DNA from 2 places in the Lysinibacillus sp. FSL W8-0992 genome. Region 2 is predicted to be linked to the other one. Evidence: riboswitches for the same ligand, from Rfam matches in the RefSeq annotation. Region 2 holds a riboswitch; the other holds the start of a gene.
The links. A riboswitch is a leader RNA that binds a small molecule or an ion and turns the genes downstream of it on or off. The one in region 2 is predicted to bind cobalamin.

Region 1 (7,268 bases), 530 kb from region 2:
GAATAAAGATCCATTCCCGCATCACCTGGATTTGCTTGCAAAGGTAGCAATGCATCAGCATGAATTCTTTTGATTTTTACGTCTAAGTTCATTATTTTCATCCTTAACGATTAAATTTAAATGTGTCATCTGTAATTGGCGCTACTTTTGCTTTTGCGTAAGTAGAACCCTTTTGTGAAAAGAAGTCATATGTTGAACCTTCATTGCGAATACCATTCATAACGATAGGATTAACTTCTTCTTCCGGGAACATTGGGTCAAATCCAACATTCATTAACGCTTTATTAGCATTATAGCGAACGTAAGCTTTTACTTCAGGCGATAAACCTGTTTCAGCATAAATATCCTCTGTATAATTCATTTCATTTTGATATAAATCCAGCAATAATTCATAACCCCATAATGTTAGCTCTTCTTGCTTTTCCTTAGAAAATTGCTTATATAAATTTTGAGCAAAGAAGCCTACTGCCACACCGTGGATGGATTCATCGCGTAAAATAAGGGAAATAATTTCTGCACTATTGCGAAGAAAGCCTTGCCCGCCTAAGTACAATGGGTAGAAGAAGCCAGAGTAGAAAAGGAATGATTCTAGCATAACGGACGAGAACATCGCTTTCCACAAACTTTCTGAATCCCCTTCTTCAATACTATTATAAATATCTGCAATTTTATTAGCCTTATATTGTAGATATTCATTTTTCTTTACCCATTCAAATAGCGCGTCAATTTCTTCATTTGTACAAAGCGTTGTGAATATATATGAGTAAGATTTTGCATGGATCGCTTCAAATGCATCAAATACAGTAAGAACAGCCTTTTCTTGAAGATCTGTTGTAAATGCAGCAACACGGTTCATCCCAATATTTGTTTGAACTGTATCAAGTAATGTTAAGCCTGCAAATACTTTCTTATACGTATCTTGGTGCTCGAAATTTTTCCACTGTTGGATATCCTTACTTACTGCAATTTCTTCTGGAAACCAAATTTGTTTCCATTGTTGGTCCCAAAATACTTGTGCTAGTTCACTCGTTGACTTATTCCAATTGACCGCTTCGTAAATTATATTTGACATGCGACACACTCCTCTAAGCTTTGCAAACGTTGACGGACATAATAAACAGATTTAATTCCCTTTACCCAAGCATAAATATAAATTTTAGCCAACTGTTCCGTTGTCCAGTTATCAGTTACATACAGCGTCATCGAAATACCTTGGTCTACATGTTTTTGAGATGCTGCATACAAATCGATTAAATCATATGGATTCACATCATATGCTTCAACATATAAATGACTGTTATCATTTGTTAAATGTGGCATTGGGTAAATTGTTCGACTATCCGCATAATCACGTACCTCTACGCGCTCAGTACTTGGTGCAATCGAAGCTGTACAGCTACGAATGTATGAAATACTACCAGTTGGTGCAATAGCTAAACGATAAGAATGGAATAAACCATATTGCATAACATCCTGTTTTAATGTTTCCCACATTTTTGATGTCACAATTGGAATATTTCCTAGTGCTTTTAATACAACGGGTGAGAGCTCTACTTCGATTTTATTTACATATTGATCAAAATAAACGCCTGAAGCATAATCACTATCTTCAAAACGGTAGAACGTTTCGCTTCTTTCCTTAGCAATCTCCATAGATGATTTAAGTGAATAATAGTTCATCGCTTCCATAAAGCTATCCATAAAATCAATCGAATCCTTTGAACCATACATGATTCCTTCTGTAACAAGATGGCCATGTAAATTCATACAACCAAGCCCTACCGAATGCATTAGTTTATTTGCTTTAGCTACAGGCGGTACATTCGTGATGTTCGTCATTTGCGACACATTCGTTAATAAATGCATTGCTGTATCAACTAATGTTCCAAAATCATTTACTTTACTTGCGGCATGAATATCAATTGAACCTAGGTTACACGATACATCCAGCCCGTATTCATTTGGTTCATTTTGGTCAGAAATTATACTTGTTTCTTGTACTTGTAGAATTTCTGTACATAGGTTTGACATTTTTACACGGCCTATATTTTTAAGTGGATGTACATCGTTGACATTATCATCAAAAATTTCGAAAGGATAGCCTGATTCAAATTGTGCTTTTTTCACTTCTGTATAAAGTCTACGAGCATTCAAGCGTTTAATTTTACGGATATTCGGGTTATCTAGTAACTCGTAATACATCTCAGTAATAGAGATTTCAGACATCCGTTTACCATATTCTTTATAAATATCATATGGGCTAAACAACACAATATCTTTATCACGTTTCATCAGTTCAAAGAAAATACTTGGAATAATAATACCTGTTGATAGCGTTGCAAGACGAATTTTATCATCCGCATTTGGCTTTTTCGATGAAATAAAATTTTCTATATCTGCGTGGAAAATATTTAGATAGACAACGCCAGAGCCGTTTCGTTGTCCAAGCTGATTCGAATAGCTAAACGAATTTTCTAAAAGTTTAGCAACTGGGATAACACCACTTGCACGATTTAAAATTTCTTTAATTGGATCACCTAATGGACGTAAATCAGTTAAGTTTACCCCCACTCCACCTCCAAGGCGAGATAGCTCCAAACAATAACCAATATTTTCAGCAATACTATTCATTGAATCGTCCATTGATAGTTTAAAGCAGCTTACTAATTCGCCACGTGCTTTTTTCCCACTGTTTAATGCAGTTGGCGTTGCTGGTTGGTACGCTTCCATCATTGCCTCAACAGAACGTTCTGCTAACACAGTGTTCCCTTGTGCTAAATATAAAGCGATGATAACAATACGATCTTCATATTTTTCTAAAATTTCTTCTCCGTCACGACTTTTCATTGCGTAGCTATCATAAAATTTACTCGCACTCATAAATGAAGGGAAACGGAAATTGTAATCGTATGCTTTTTTGTATAGATGTTTAATAAAATCTATATCATACATGTCAATAAATTGTTTCTCATAGTAACCCTCATCGACTAAATAGCGAATTTTTTCTTCAATATCAATAAAATAACGTAGACGCACATTTACATATTCTAAAAAATAACGGCGTGTTGCTTCACGGTCCTTTTCAAGCTCTAATTGACCTGTCGTGCTATAGCGATTAAGCACCTCATTATTAAGCTTTAAATATGTTTTCATCCCTTCACCCTCGTTTCATAAAACATTTGTATTACTTCATAATCAGCCTGATATCCCCGTAAATCTAATTTACATACTAACGGGACCTTATAGGCTTCTGCAATTTTCTCACCAGCTCCGCCAAACACATGGTGTCCAAAATTACTATTACCACTAACAGCTACTCCCTTGCAAAATTCCTTGTTTTGCTCTAAAAAGCGGGCTACTTTTGCAGGAATATCACCTAAGCCGTCTGTGTATGTTATTAAAAGATAGGGCTCAGTCAACAATAATCCTTCATATATTTCAATTGACTCACCATCTAATTTAGTAACAATACTTCGCACATTACCTGTACGACTGGCATAAACGATCATATTGCAATCATCTCAATTTGAGAAACGATTTCTTTGACATCTCCTATAAATGTGTCATTTACTTCAAGAACAGGCACACTTAAAAAGCCTGCGTCCATAATTTTTTGTTTTGCTTGTTCGTCATGATCAATATTCACAATTTCTGCCTCAAGTCCTGCACGTTGTAATTCCGATTTGACCCAAAGACATTTTGGGCATATAGTTTTAGTATAAAGTTTCATTTTAAATTCCCTCTTTTCATAATATAAAAAGGCTATCTCTCGGGAGAGACAGCCTAAGTTAGAAACGTAAAAAAGCCAAAGAATAGTCACGTCCCCATTTCTTATTCCCCGAAGAAAGGTTGATTTGTTTTATGATAGGCAGGTCTCCTGGCTTTGCTTCATTCTCTGATATCCTTCCCATACCAACGCACAGTGGATTAAATCATCGTCAGCTTAACAGTTGCGGGGACAGCGTCGGATATACCGAACTTCCCTATTAAACTACATATAGTAGTACCTACATAAAACGAACACAATATATTGTTATTGAACACAATTAAGTGTACCATCCTTCAAGTAAAAAGTAAATCCAGAAAAGTGAATTCTTTATAGTGTAACTTTTCATTATATTCTTTAGGAAGAACAAACTGTTAATAAATGAAAACGACTAGCTAGTTAAGCATAATAAACAACATAGTTAGTAGTTCCAAAGAAGTATAGCTTGATTTATAGAGACTATTCATAGAATCTCCAGGAATTATTATGCTACCTACTGCAGCCTATATTAAACTGAAGATTATATTTAATATACTTCTTAATATAAGTTTATATCTGTTAAACCATTTTAGCCACTATCGTAAGCCCTATTACTTTTTAGAAAAAAGATTTTAAAATGAACCTGCCGTATGTTCGATTTCATTTTTAATCATTTTGTAGCGATCAAACCTGTCTTTGTTGTTTTGCACTCGTTTGCTTTTCTAATTAAAAACAAATAGCCATCTGACATCAATGAAATCTCGACATCAGATGGCAATATAAGTTTTAAGCATGACTACACGTAAAGGTACCGACTAGCTCAGTTATGAGCTGGAATAAATGATTCAACAATTGCAGCTAAAGCTTGAATGGTATCATAGCTATCACCTGGAAACTCCGATTGGGCAAAGTCGACTTGAAGTTCCTCACACAATCTATGACACTCATATCCTACTTCAAAATAGGACTCAATATCCGCTGAAAGGGAAAGGAGCTCACAAGTGACGATACCTTGAGCACCCTCGCCTTGCAATGTATTAATTTTATCTTTTACATTTGGACCTAGCCAGTCACCTTTCCCATGACCGCTTCGATATGTAATATGCCAGTTATCAATTTGAACTGCTTTTGAAATGGCTTCGGCTAATTCGGAAAATTGGCGTACATAGTTCTCGTTTTTTTCCGGATCAATTGGCTGACTATGGACGGTATATAAAACATGCGTCTGTGCTCGTTTTTCAACAGGAATCCATTCATATGCACGTTGAACACGATCTTTATATACAGCAAGTAATTCATCGTTTAAATGCCAATTTTTCGCATGAATGACCTTAACGTCATGAGAAGCTAATAACGTACTAACTTCATCATGAAACGCTGCAGCACCTGTAGACATAATCGGATTTACAGGTAGCGTAATAAAAGTTGTGATACCCTCTTTAAGCATTGTGTCAACAACATCTGGAATATAAGGTTCTGTATGTTTGTATGCATTATATACTTTTACAGGCTGTGTTAAGCGATTCTGTAAAGAATGTTCCAGCCCTTTAGCAATACGCCCCGTATTTACTGCTAATGGATCAACACCACCTAATTTTTTAAATTGTGCCGTAACGTTTTCAATCACATGAGGTGGTGGTGTTTTACCTTTCATTATATGTGTAAAATAAGGTGTTACATCGTCTAAAGATTTCGGTGCGCCATAAGCGTAATAAATTATACCAATCATATTTTAAATCTCCTTTTCTTCATTATAATAAGTTAATTTTTATGGATGTTGTAGTTGCTGCATATTTCTACCCGAAACATGAGCTTCCATCATTTGCAAGAATTTGAGCACAATTTTACCGGGGTAAAGATTGGATTTCCATCTTGCATATAAATTTCAGCATCAATTTCAAAAATTGTTTGAAACATTTCTTTACATAATACACAATGTGGTGAATCGTCGTAATGTATTTTTCCTTTCTTTAGTACAATCAGCCGTTCACTATTTTGTGCAGCTTGGTTAATATCATGTAACACCATAATAACGGTCATATTGTATTTATGATTTAACTCTTTTACAAGCTCCATCACTTCTAATTGATGTGCAATATCTAGATATGTTGTTGGTTCATCTAGCAGTAACACTTTAGGATGCTGCGCTACAGTCATTGCAATCCAAGCACGTTGCCGTTCACCTCCAGACATCGAAGGCAGTACACGATTTTGCAAGTCTTTCAATCCAGTTACATCAATCGCCCAATCGACAATTTCTTTATCCTCTTTTGACAGGACCGTCTTCCCTCCGCTATGCGGATGACGCCCAAACTCTACTAACTCGCGCACTGTTAAATCTAATTGATGACTATTCATTTGCGGGAGCATCGTTAGTGTTTTAGCCACTTCTTTCGACTTCATTTCATGAATGTTTCGTTCATCTAAAAATACTGTACCACTATTTGGTTTTAAAAGACGTGAAATCACACGTAATAATGTTGATTTCCCCGAGCCATTTGGACCTATTAAACTAACAACTTCTCCTTCATTGATCTTCAAGGTAATATCATCTAACTTGAACTTGGTGAACTCATGTTGATATTGAATGTGCTCAGTTCGTAGCAATGGAATTCCCCTTTCTATGAATTAAATAAAGGAAATACGGCCCACCAATAAATGCTAGTAAAATGCCAACAGGAAACTCAATAGGATCAAATACTGTTCTCGCAATTGTATCAGCGAAAACAACAAGTAAGCCACCAGCTAAAGCTGAAGTAGGTAGTAAATATTTATGATCTCCACCGATAATTAGTCGTAAAATATGCGGTACAACCAAACCGACAAACCCAATTAATCCGGCAACACTTACTGCTATTCCTGCTAATAGCGTACTTAATGCAATTAAAAAGAATCGACTTCGTTCAACATTGTGCCCTAAAAGGCTTGCCATTTCATCTCCAAGACACATAATACGAATATGTTTAATTGCATAAAAGGATAATACAATTGCTACAAGAACATAGTAAATAATCATTTTAAACTGCACCCAACCAACACCAGTCAAACCACCAGACAACCATGGCAAGACAGATTGTACACGATCGCTATACAAAATCATAAGTGCATTTGTTCCTGCACCACAAAGTGCATTAATGGCTACCCCTACTAAAATAATTCGCATTGGGGATGTACCACCCTTTTTCACCGATAAAGAATACACTATCATTGCGGCGACAAAGGCACCTAAAAAAGCTGCAATAGGTAAATATATGATATAGCCAGGAAAAACAACCATTACTGCCACCGCCATAATTCCAGCGCCGGAAGTAATTCCAATTACCCCTGGGTCAGCTAATGGATTTTGCATGACACCTTGTAAAATCGAGCCTGCAATAGCCAAACAAACGCCTATAATTATACCCGTTAGTATACGGGGCATACGGATTTCCCACACGATTCGTCGTGCCATCGTATCTTCTGAACTAAAAATTCCATTAAACACTTCACTTACCGAAAACGAAACTTGCCCGATCATAAGGCT
Region 2 (7,268 bases):
TTCCATTATCCAACTGCAATGGCGTCCAAATTGGACCTGGCGCGACACCATTGACACGCACACCCTTAGAAGCAAAGTACGAGGACAGGGATACCATAAAGTTGCTTATCGCACCTTTTGTAGCGGCATAATCCATTAAAGATGAGGATGGATCGAAAGATTGAACCGATGTAGTGGTAATAATCGCACTTCCTGGTTCCAGATGTTCTTCGGCAGCTTTTACGGACTCAAACATGCTGATAATGTTTACTTTGAAAGTGTCTTGCACTTGTTTGATTGTTAAGTCACTTAAGGATGGCTGTGCGATTTGTTGCGCAGCATTCAATACTAGCAGGTCCAATCCGCCAAAAGCTTCCACTGTTTTTGTAACAATCTCTGTCGCTGTACCATCTTCCCGCAAGTCATACGGTAGCAGCAATGCTTTTCCTCCAGCTTTTTCTATTAACTCTTTAACTTCGTTGGCATCCTTCTCTTCACCAGGGAAGAATTGGATCGCCACATTTGCTCCTTCGCGTGCATAGGCAATGGCGACGGCACGGCCAATCCCAGAATCGCCTCCGGTAATCAAGGCATTGCGCCCTTCCAGGCGATTGTATCCTTTATATGATTCTTCACCGCAGTCAGGTTTAGGTTTCATTTCATTCTGTAGCGCTGGAGTATCCTGTTCTTGATCCGGGAATTTTTCCGTATGAAATTTCTTACGTGGGTCGGTTAGATGTGAGTTTCCCATCAAAAATCATCTCCTATTTTGTTTAATTAGTAAATCGCAAGGATAAAAAAGTTCCACAAGGCTTTTTCGAGCTTGCACTAACTTTATCCTGTTACATATTTTGAATACCCCGTGGTATTTACTTTAAACAGCTTCAGATTTATTACCTACTTGAAACCCACCTATTAACTATGAAATACGGTGATTCACATCATTCCCAAAAACTCTACAAATACCTCTATTACATAAATATCCAATAATGGTTTTAGAACTTATTCAAGTATATTGCCCTTTAATGAAAAAGAGCGCTGATTCTTGTAATCGCGCTCGAATGTTGAATATTAAGTTTGTGATTTCTACCTACTGCCTGCTAACCTGTCACTATTTAAATATAAAACAACTGTTCCATGACTAAAAGAAAACACTTAGTTACTAATTATATTAATAATTTTCTGTTGTGCATCTTTGGCTTCAGGGGTTGGCATAACAACAAACACATGAATCATTTGAGGATAAACAAAAGTATTGATTTCAATTCCTTGTTCTGTTAGTTTTTCATCAAATATCATGCCATCTGGATATAAAGCCTCGTGTGTTCCAATAAAATGAGTGATCTTCCCAAGTCCTTTAAAGTCACCGTAAATTGGGCTAATTAATGGGTCAGTTACACTTTTATCAGCTGCCCATATCTTTGTAATTACTTCCATTCCTTCACGAGCTAACAGAGGATCCTTTTCATCATATTCAGGTATAAGAGGATTGCCCAAACTCATATCAACACATGCAGATAATAAAATAATATCTTTCGGTTGAGGTAGATTTTCCATCTTTAAAAGATGGGCTAGACCAAGTGAGATATTTCCGCCAGCCGAATCGCCCATGATAGTCAATTGATTAATACTTTCAACAGTTTCAAGAATTTCTTTATATAGGTTGAGGATTTTCGGATAGGTATCCTTATAGTTAAAATGAGGTACTTTAGGATAAATAGGAGCAATAATTTTTGCATCTAAAGATTGTGCCATATTATCCATGAACAACCAGTGTAAATTTAAAGGTTGACTCGTCCAAGCACCTCCGTGTATATAAAAAATAACTTTTTGTTTCGAGGACTTTTGGTCATTTAATGTGAAGACTTGCATGCCCTCGAATGTTCGCTCCTGCACATCACTTAAAAATGTAACATCATCCCCAATAATATAGGGCTTAGTATTTTCAGTTCCCCTTTGTTTAAGGAAATTTTCGGTGTTTTCAATACTAGAAAAACTTTTTTTATTACCTTGCAAAGTTATCCATTTTTCAAATTGAATACTTTCTTCAGAACGTTCTCCATTATAAATTTCTACACTCATTTTTATTTCTCTCCTTTAAACTTTTTATTGTTTTCATCCTGTTTCATAACACGAAATGATTTGAGATCACCATGTTTTCTTTATCTGAAGTCTTTGTTGGATCGAAGGTCTTGTGTAGATGGTATTCAATTCAATGGCCCATTAGTTGAAGTTTCATTACCCATCTTGTCAATGTAATTGTATCACACCTTTTTTACTAATTATTGGACTTTATTACAAATTATCAGACTTTATTACATATGATTAATTTTTATTTATTATCTACAGAAATACCTATACAAAATAACGTTCCCCGATGAAAGTTTGGAGCACATGAAAAAGCCACGAATGTTGTATATCAACGTTTCGTGGCTTTACTTTGTTTATAGAAGTTTTTATGCACATTCTCCAAAAGTCAGTCATAGCAATGCTTTCGTTGTATTTGGAACGATGTTGCACTATCGACGGTTATACATATTTCTGAATGTTGTAAATCCGCATTTTTTGACGATATCCCTACTATAGGTTTTAGTTTATAGAATAAAACTTAAATCCTTTTTCGAAAAGACTTCAAGCGCCGTTTACCTAAAATAGATTAAGTCTCCCTATGTTTTCATTTCTATTATTTTTCTGTTTGATCTTGCTTCTTTTTTAAATACTCTGCACGTATTTTTTCAATTTGCTGCTTTTTATCAAATTTGGTAGGCTTGTTTTTTTCATGATACTTTGCCACAGCTACCTTACCTTTAGTATCCAATTGATATTTCCCCACTTTGTTCACCTACTTTTCTTATCCTTAAAGAAGAATCTATTCACCAAATATAATATACCTTATTTTACTGAAGTAAACCTTATTAGTGTACTATAAACCTTGCATATATCCGTAAAAACATTCAAAACTTCGTAAAGTGATTTATTGCCGAATGGTCATTTATAATCCTTATCTTTACAACATTGATTTTGCTGATTCATTTTAAAATTTTCAGTTAACCTACTAAGATTACTTTTAATTAATTTTCTAAACAAGACCGTCCTGTCCTATATACAGACAAAACCCCCTGAGAATTTTCGTCTCTCAGGGGATTTAGTAACTCAACGTTTTCTATTCCTATATTTTTTTATTTACAATCAATAGGTGGATTGCTGTACTTGTTGACGTAATGTTTTGGCTGCAGCAACCATATGAGTGAGCGCTGCAACTGTTTCAGGTTCTTTTCTCGTTTTCAAACCACAATCTGGGTTGATCCAAAATTGATTTGTCGATAATACTTGTAGGCTATCTTGCATGATACTTAACATTTCTTGTTCGCTCGGCACACGAGGACTATGAATATCATAAACACCTAATCCAATCCCTTTTTTATATGGGTTTATTTGCAGTGATGCAATTAGCTCTCCATGACTGCGTGACGTCTCTATAGATATAACGTCGGCATCCAATGCACTAATTGGTTCAATAAAATCATTGAACTCACAGTAACACATATGTGTATGAATTTGTGTTTCATCCTTTACACTTGCCGTAGCGAGCTTAAAAGCATTCACTGTCCAATCTAAATATGCGCCCCAATGTTCTTTGCGTAAAGGCAAGCCTTCACGCAATGCAGGTTCATCGACTTGAATAATAGAAATGCCAGCCGCTTCTAATGCTTCAACCTCTTTCCTTAGTGCAAGTGCAATTTGATAGGTCACATCTTTTCGCGCGATATCGTCACGTACAAATGACCAGTTCAAAATCGTAACAGGACCTGTTAACATCCCTTTCACATATCGATTTGTTAAACTTTGTGCATAGGCAGTTTCTTTCACTGTCATCGGCGCTTCCCATGCAACATCACCGTAAATAATCGGTGGTTTTACACAACGAGAGCCGTACGAAACGACCCAAGCTTTTTCTGTAAAAGCGAAGCCTGTTAGCTTTTCACCAAAGTATTCCACCATATCCGTACGCTCGAATTCACCATGCACGAGTACATCAATATCTAAATCTTCTTGAATGGCAATCCATCGTTTCGTTTCTTGTGCGACAAATTCAGCATATGCTTCATCTGAAAGCTGTTTTTTACGCCATGCATTACGTGTGCGCTTCACTTCATCAGATTGAGGGAAGCTACCAATCGTAGTCGTTGGAAATAGTGGTAGCTGCAGTGAACGTTGTTGTATAATCTGACGCGCATTAAAATCATTTTGACGTTCAAAATCCTCTGTCGACACCGTTTGTATTTCTTGTTGAACAGCCTGATTATTTCGTACGGGGTGTTTTTTTAATGCTTCAATTGCCTTCATGCTCTCAGAGATAGTATGATTGGACGTATGATTTTTTTCTTTTAAATACTTAGCCACCTCTGATATTTCTGCTAATTTTTCATCAGCAAATGCAAGCGCATTTTTTAAGACAGGCTCTAATTTTGTTTCAAGTGCGGTCGAAATTGGCACATGCTGTAAGCTACATGACGATTGAACCCACAGCTCTTGTGCACTAGTCAGCTGTTCAATTGCCCTAACTGTTGTACTTACCTCTGCTAAATTTGCCCTCCAAATATCTCGTCCATTAACAATTCCTACCGCCAATACTTTATCATGTGGAAAGCCAAATTGACGTAGCGCCTCCATATTTTTCGTATAGCCATGAACAAAATCTAAGCCAAATCCTTGTACAGGGAGTTCAATTAGTGTGTTATAAGCTGATAACGATTCAAAATAGGTTTGTAACATAATATTAGCCTCTGGTACAGCGGCTGCTAATTGTGTATATATTTCTTGCACAAGTTTTACCTCTGCCTCATCTAATGATGTGACTAATGCAGGCTCCTCTAATTGAATCCAGTCAGCACCGGCTGTTACTAGCTCTTGAATAATCTGCGCATACAGTGGTAGTAGTGCTAAAATAAACGCAACTTGTGTTACTTTATCGTAACCTTTTGTTAGCTTGCAAAATGTATATGGCCCAATTAGCGTTGGCTTTGCAGTAATGCCATATACTTCTTTAACCTCAAGGAAATCTGCAAGTATTTTATTGTCTGTTAGTTGCAGAGCTTGACCTTCATATTCAGGGACAATGTAATGATAATTTGTATTAAACCATTTTGTCATTTCACTCGCAACAGCTTCTTTATTTCCACGTGCTACCGCGTAATACGTTTGTAAGTCAATCTTTCCACCTTGCCAGCCGAAACGCTTTGGCACTAAGCCAAACATCATCGCTGTATCAAGCATTCTGTCATACAGTGTGAAATCCCCAACTGTGACAATATCTATACCGCTATGAAGCTGCTTGTCGATACGTGCAAGACGAATTTCTTTAATTTTTTGTAAGAAATCTTCTTCTGTAAGTTCATTTCTCCAAAATGCCTCTAATGCCTTTTTCCATTCACGGTCTTCCCCTATGTATGGGTAGCCTATTACAGTCGTTGTATACGTCATATTCCTTCTCTCCTCTGGTTTAAAATAAAAAAAACCATCTTCCTTTTTAGGAAAATGGTAGTTATTGTCTATCTAAATTAGCTATGACGAGGCGATACGATAATATATTAATTATCGTATATATTCGTTAGTCGCACAGTGCCGATTCGGTCACATCTCACCACCTATTTCCACGTAGGTTATTTGGTGTGTACTAGACATTGGCAGGTCTCCTGGCTTCTCATCAACACGCCTCACAGCCTTCCCAGTTCCCAAGTGGCATATGTGATTTGCTCCGATTTACAGTTGCGGGACAGCGTCGGATTTACACCGACTTCCCTTTTAAGCCAAACTTTCATTTGGCACCAACTCTTACACAATATTCAATTATGTTTCCTACTATAACATATATTTTTCTGAAAAGTATAACTTTTGTGAAGATATAGTAGTTTTTCTGTACAAAGTTACACTTTGAGTAATTTTCAAATGGACTAATTGACGACATAATAATAAAACAATCTACTAATCAGAAAAGGTATTTTAAGTAATTTGTAAAAATATATAGTTATATGAAGAATGAGTGAGGAGGATTACTATGATTGTCGGATTACATCACGTACAATTAACGATTCCAAAAGGTACCGAGGAGCAAGGGAAAGTTTTTTATTGCCATGTGTTAGGGCTCAAAGAAATAGAGAAACCACAATCTCTTAAAGGGCGTGGTGGATTTTGGCTACAAGTTGGTCATCACGAAGTACATGTTGGCACAGAAGACGGCTTTGATCGACTAACAACGAAAGCGCATATTGCCTATCAAGTAGAGGATGTAGCATATTGGAAAAAAGTATTAACAGAGCATCATATCGAAATCCTTGATTCTGTTCCAATTCCTAATTATGAGCGCTTTGAATTTAGAGACCCTTTTGGTAATCGAGTAGAAATTATTCAGCCGATTTAAATTTTCAAAAAGCAGCCTTCAATGGCAGCTTTTTTATTTACAGTTTAAAGTGTTGAACCTCTTTGTTTAAATTCTCTGCCATCGAAAAAAATTCCTATACCTACGTGCTTTTATAAGTACTCTTCGACTCATAAAGTTATTTTTATATCATTCTTTACCCTTATTTTATTTCTCTATTAGCACATTGCCTAGCATTGTTTCTATGAGTAACAATGCATAGTTGCTAGCGTTTTTTGTATGCACTATTTATCAAACTGAAACATTTGTAATGAAACTGTAAATTCAAGCGGTAAAGCCTTATATATCAAGGTTTTTACATAAAGTGCGGCTCCCTGTGGAAACATTTACCTCACAGAACCCCTACTTTTTCATGCTACGATTATTGCAACAGCAAGCAAACAGATATGAATTTACTGCTCGCTTACAGGAGGTAAAAACAGCATGAAAAAACAATTTTTAAAAACTACACTAGCATTATCGATTGGATTTAGCTCATTCGGAATCGTTCAAGCATCCATTGAACCAATCAAAGTTGAGGCTGCAACGACAAATGCACAACATAATGACAAAGCTGTCGCAGCAAAGGCTGAACAACTTATTCAAACAGGAAAAAGTTTAATTGGTAAGGCTACATATAGTAATTCAGTTTACAAGTCTACATATCCTTACAAGTTTTCTTGTGCTTCATTTATTATGTATATTTTTGAACAGAATGGAGTAGATATTGGGACTTATAATGAAAATTATATGATCCAGCAAGGGACATTTGTTCCTAAAAGCCAATTGCAAAAAGGCGACTTAGTATTCTTTAAAAGTAAAAAAACGGGCACAGACCCCGATCATGTAGGTATGTACATTGGAAATAACA

Region 1: linked by a shared signal. The riboswitch ahead of NSQ74_RS18835 (glutaredoxin family protein) and the one ahead of metE (5-methyltetrahydropteroyltriglutamate--homocysteine S-methyltransferase) in region 2 are both predicted to bind cobalamin.

What each region holds. Positions count from the first base shown of each region.
Region 1 covers NZ_JBBOZQ010000001.1:3,747,811-3,755,078, forward strand. The annotation lists gene dut (dUTP diphosphatase) at 1-92, opposite strand, end outside; gene nrdF (class 1b ribonucleoside-diphosphate reductase subunit beta) at 104-1,072, opposite strand; gene nrdE (class 1b ribonucleoside-diphosphate reductase subunit alpha) at 1,060-3,153, opposite strand; gene nrdI (class Ib ribonucleoside-diphosphate reductase assembly flavoprotein NrdI) at 3,150-3,509, opposite strand; gene NSQ74_RS18835 (glutaredoxin family protein) at 3,506-3,730, opposite strand; cobalamin riboswitch at 3,850-4,026, opposite strand; gene NSQ74_RS18840 (ferrochelatase) at 4,566-5,474, opposite strand; gene NSQ74_RS18845 (ABC transporter ATP-binding protein) at 5,564-6,352, opposite strand; gene NSQ74_RS18850 (FecCD family ABC transporter permease) at 6,339-7,268, opposite strand, start outside.
Region 2 covers NZ_JBBOZQ010000001.1:3,219,864-3,227,131, forward strand. The annotation lists gene NSQ74_RS16235 (SDR family oxidoreductase) at 1-730, opposite strand, end outside; gene NSQ74_RS16240 (alpha/beta hydrolase) at 1,135-2,061, opposite strand; gene NSQ74_RS16245 (hypothetical protein) at 2,663-2,812, opposite strand; gene metE (5-methyltetrahydropteroyltriglutamate--homocysteine S-methyltransferase) at 3,169-5,463, opposite strand; cobalamin riboswitch at 5,649-5,827, opposite strand; gene NSQ74_RS16255 (VOC family protein) at 6,038-6,400, shown strand; gene NSQ74_RS16260 (C40 family peptidase) at 6,842-7,268, shown strand, end outside.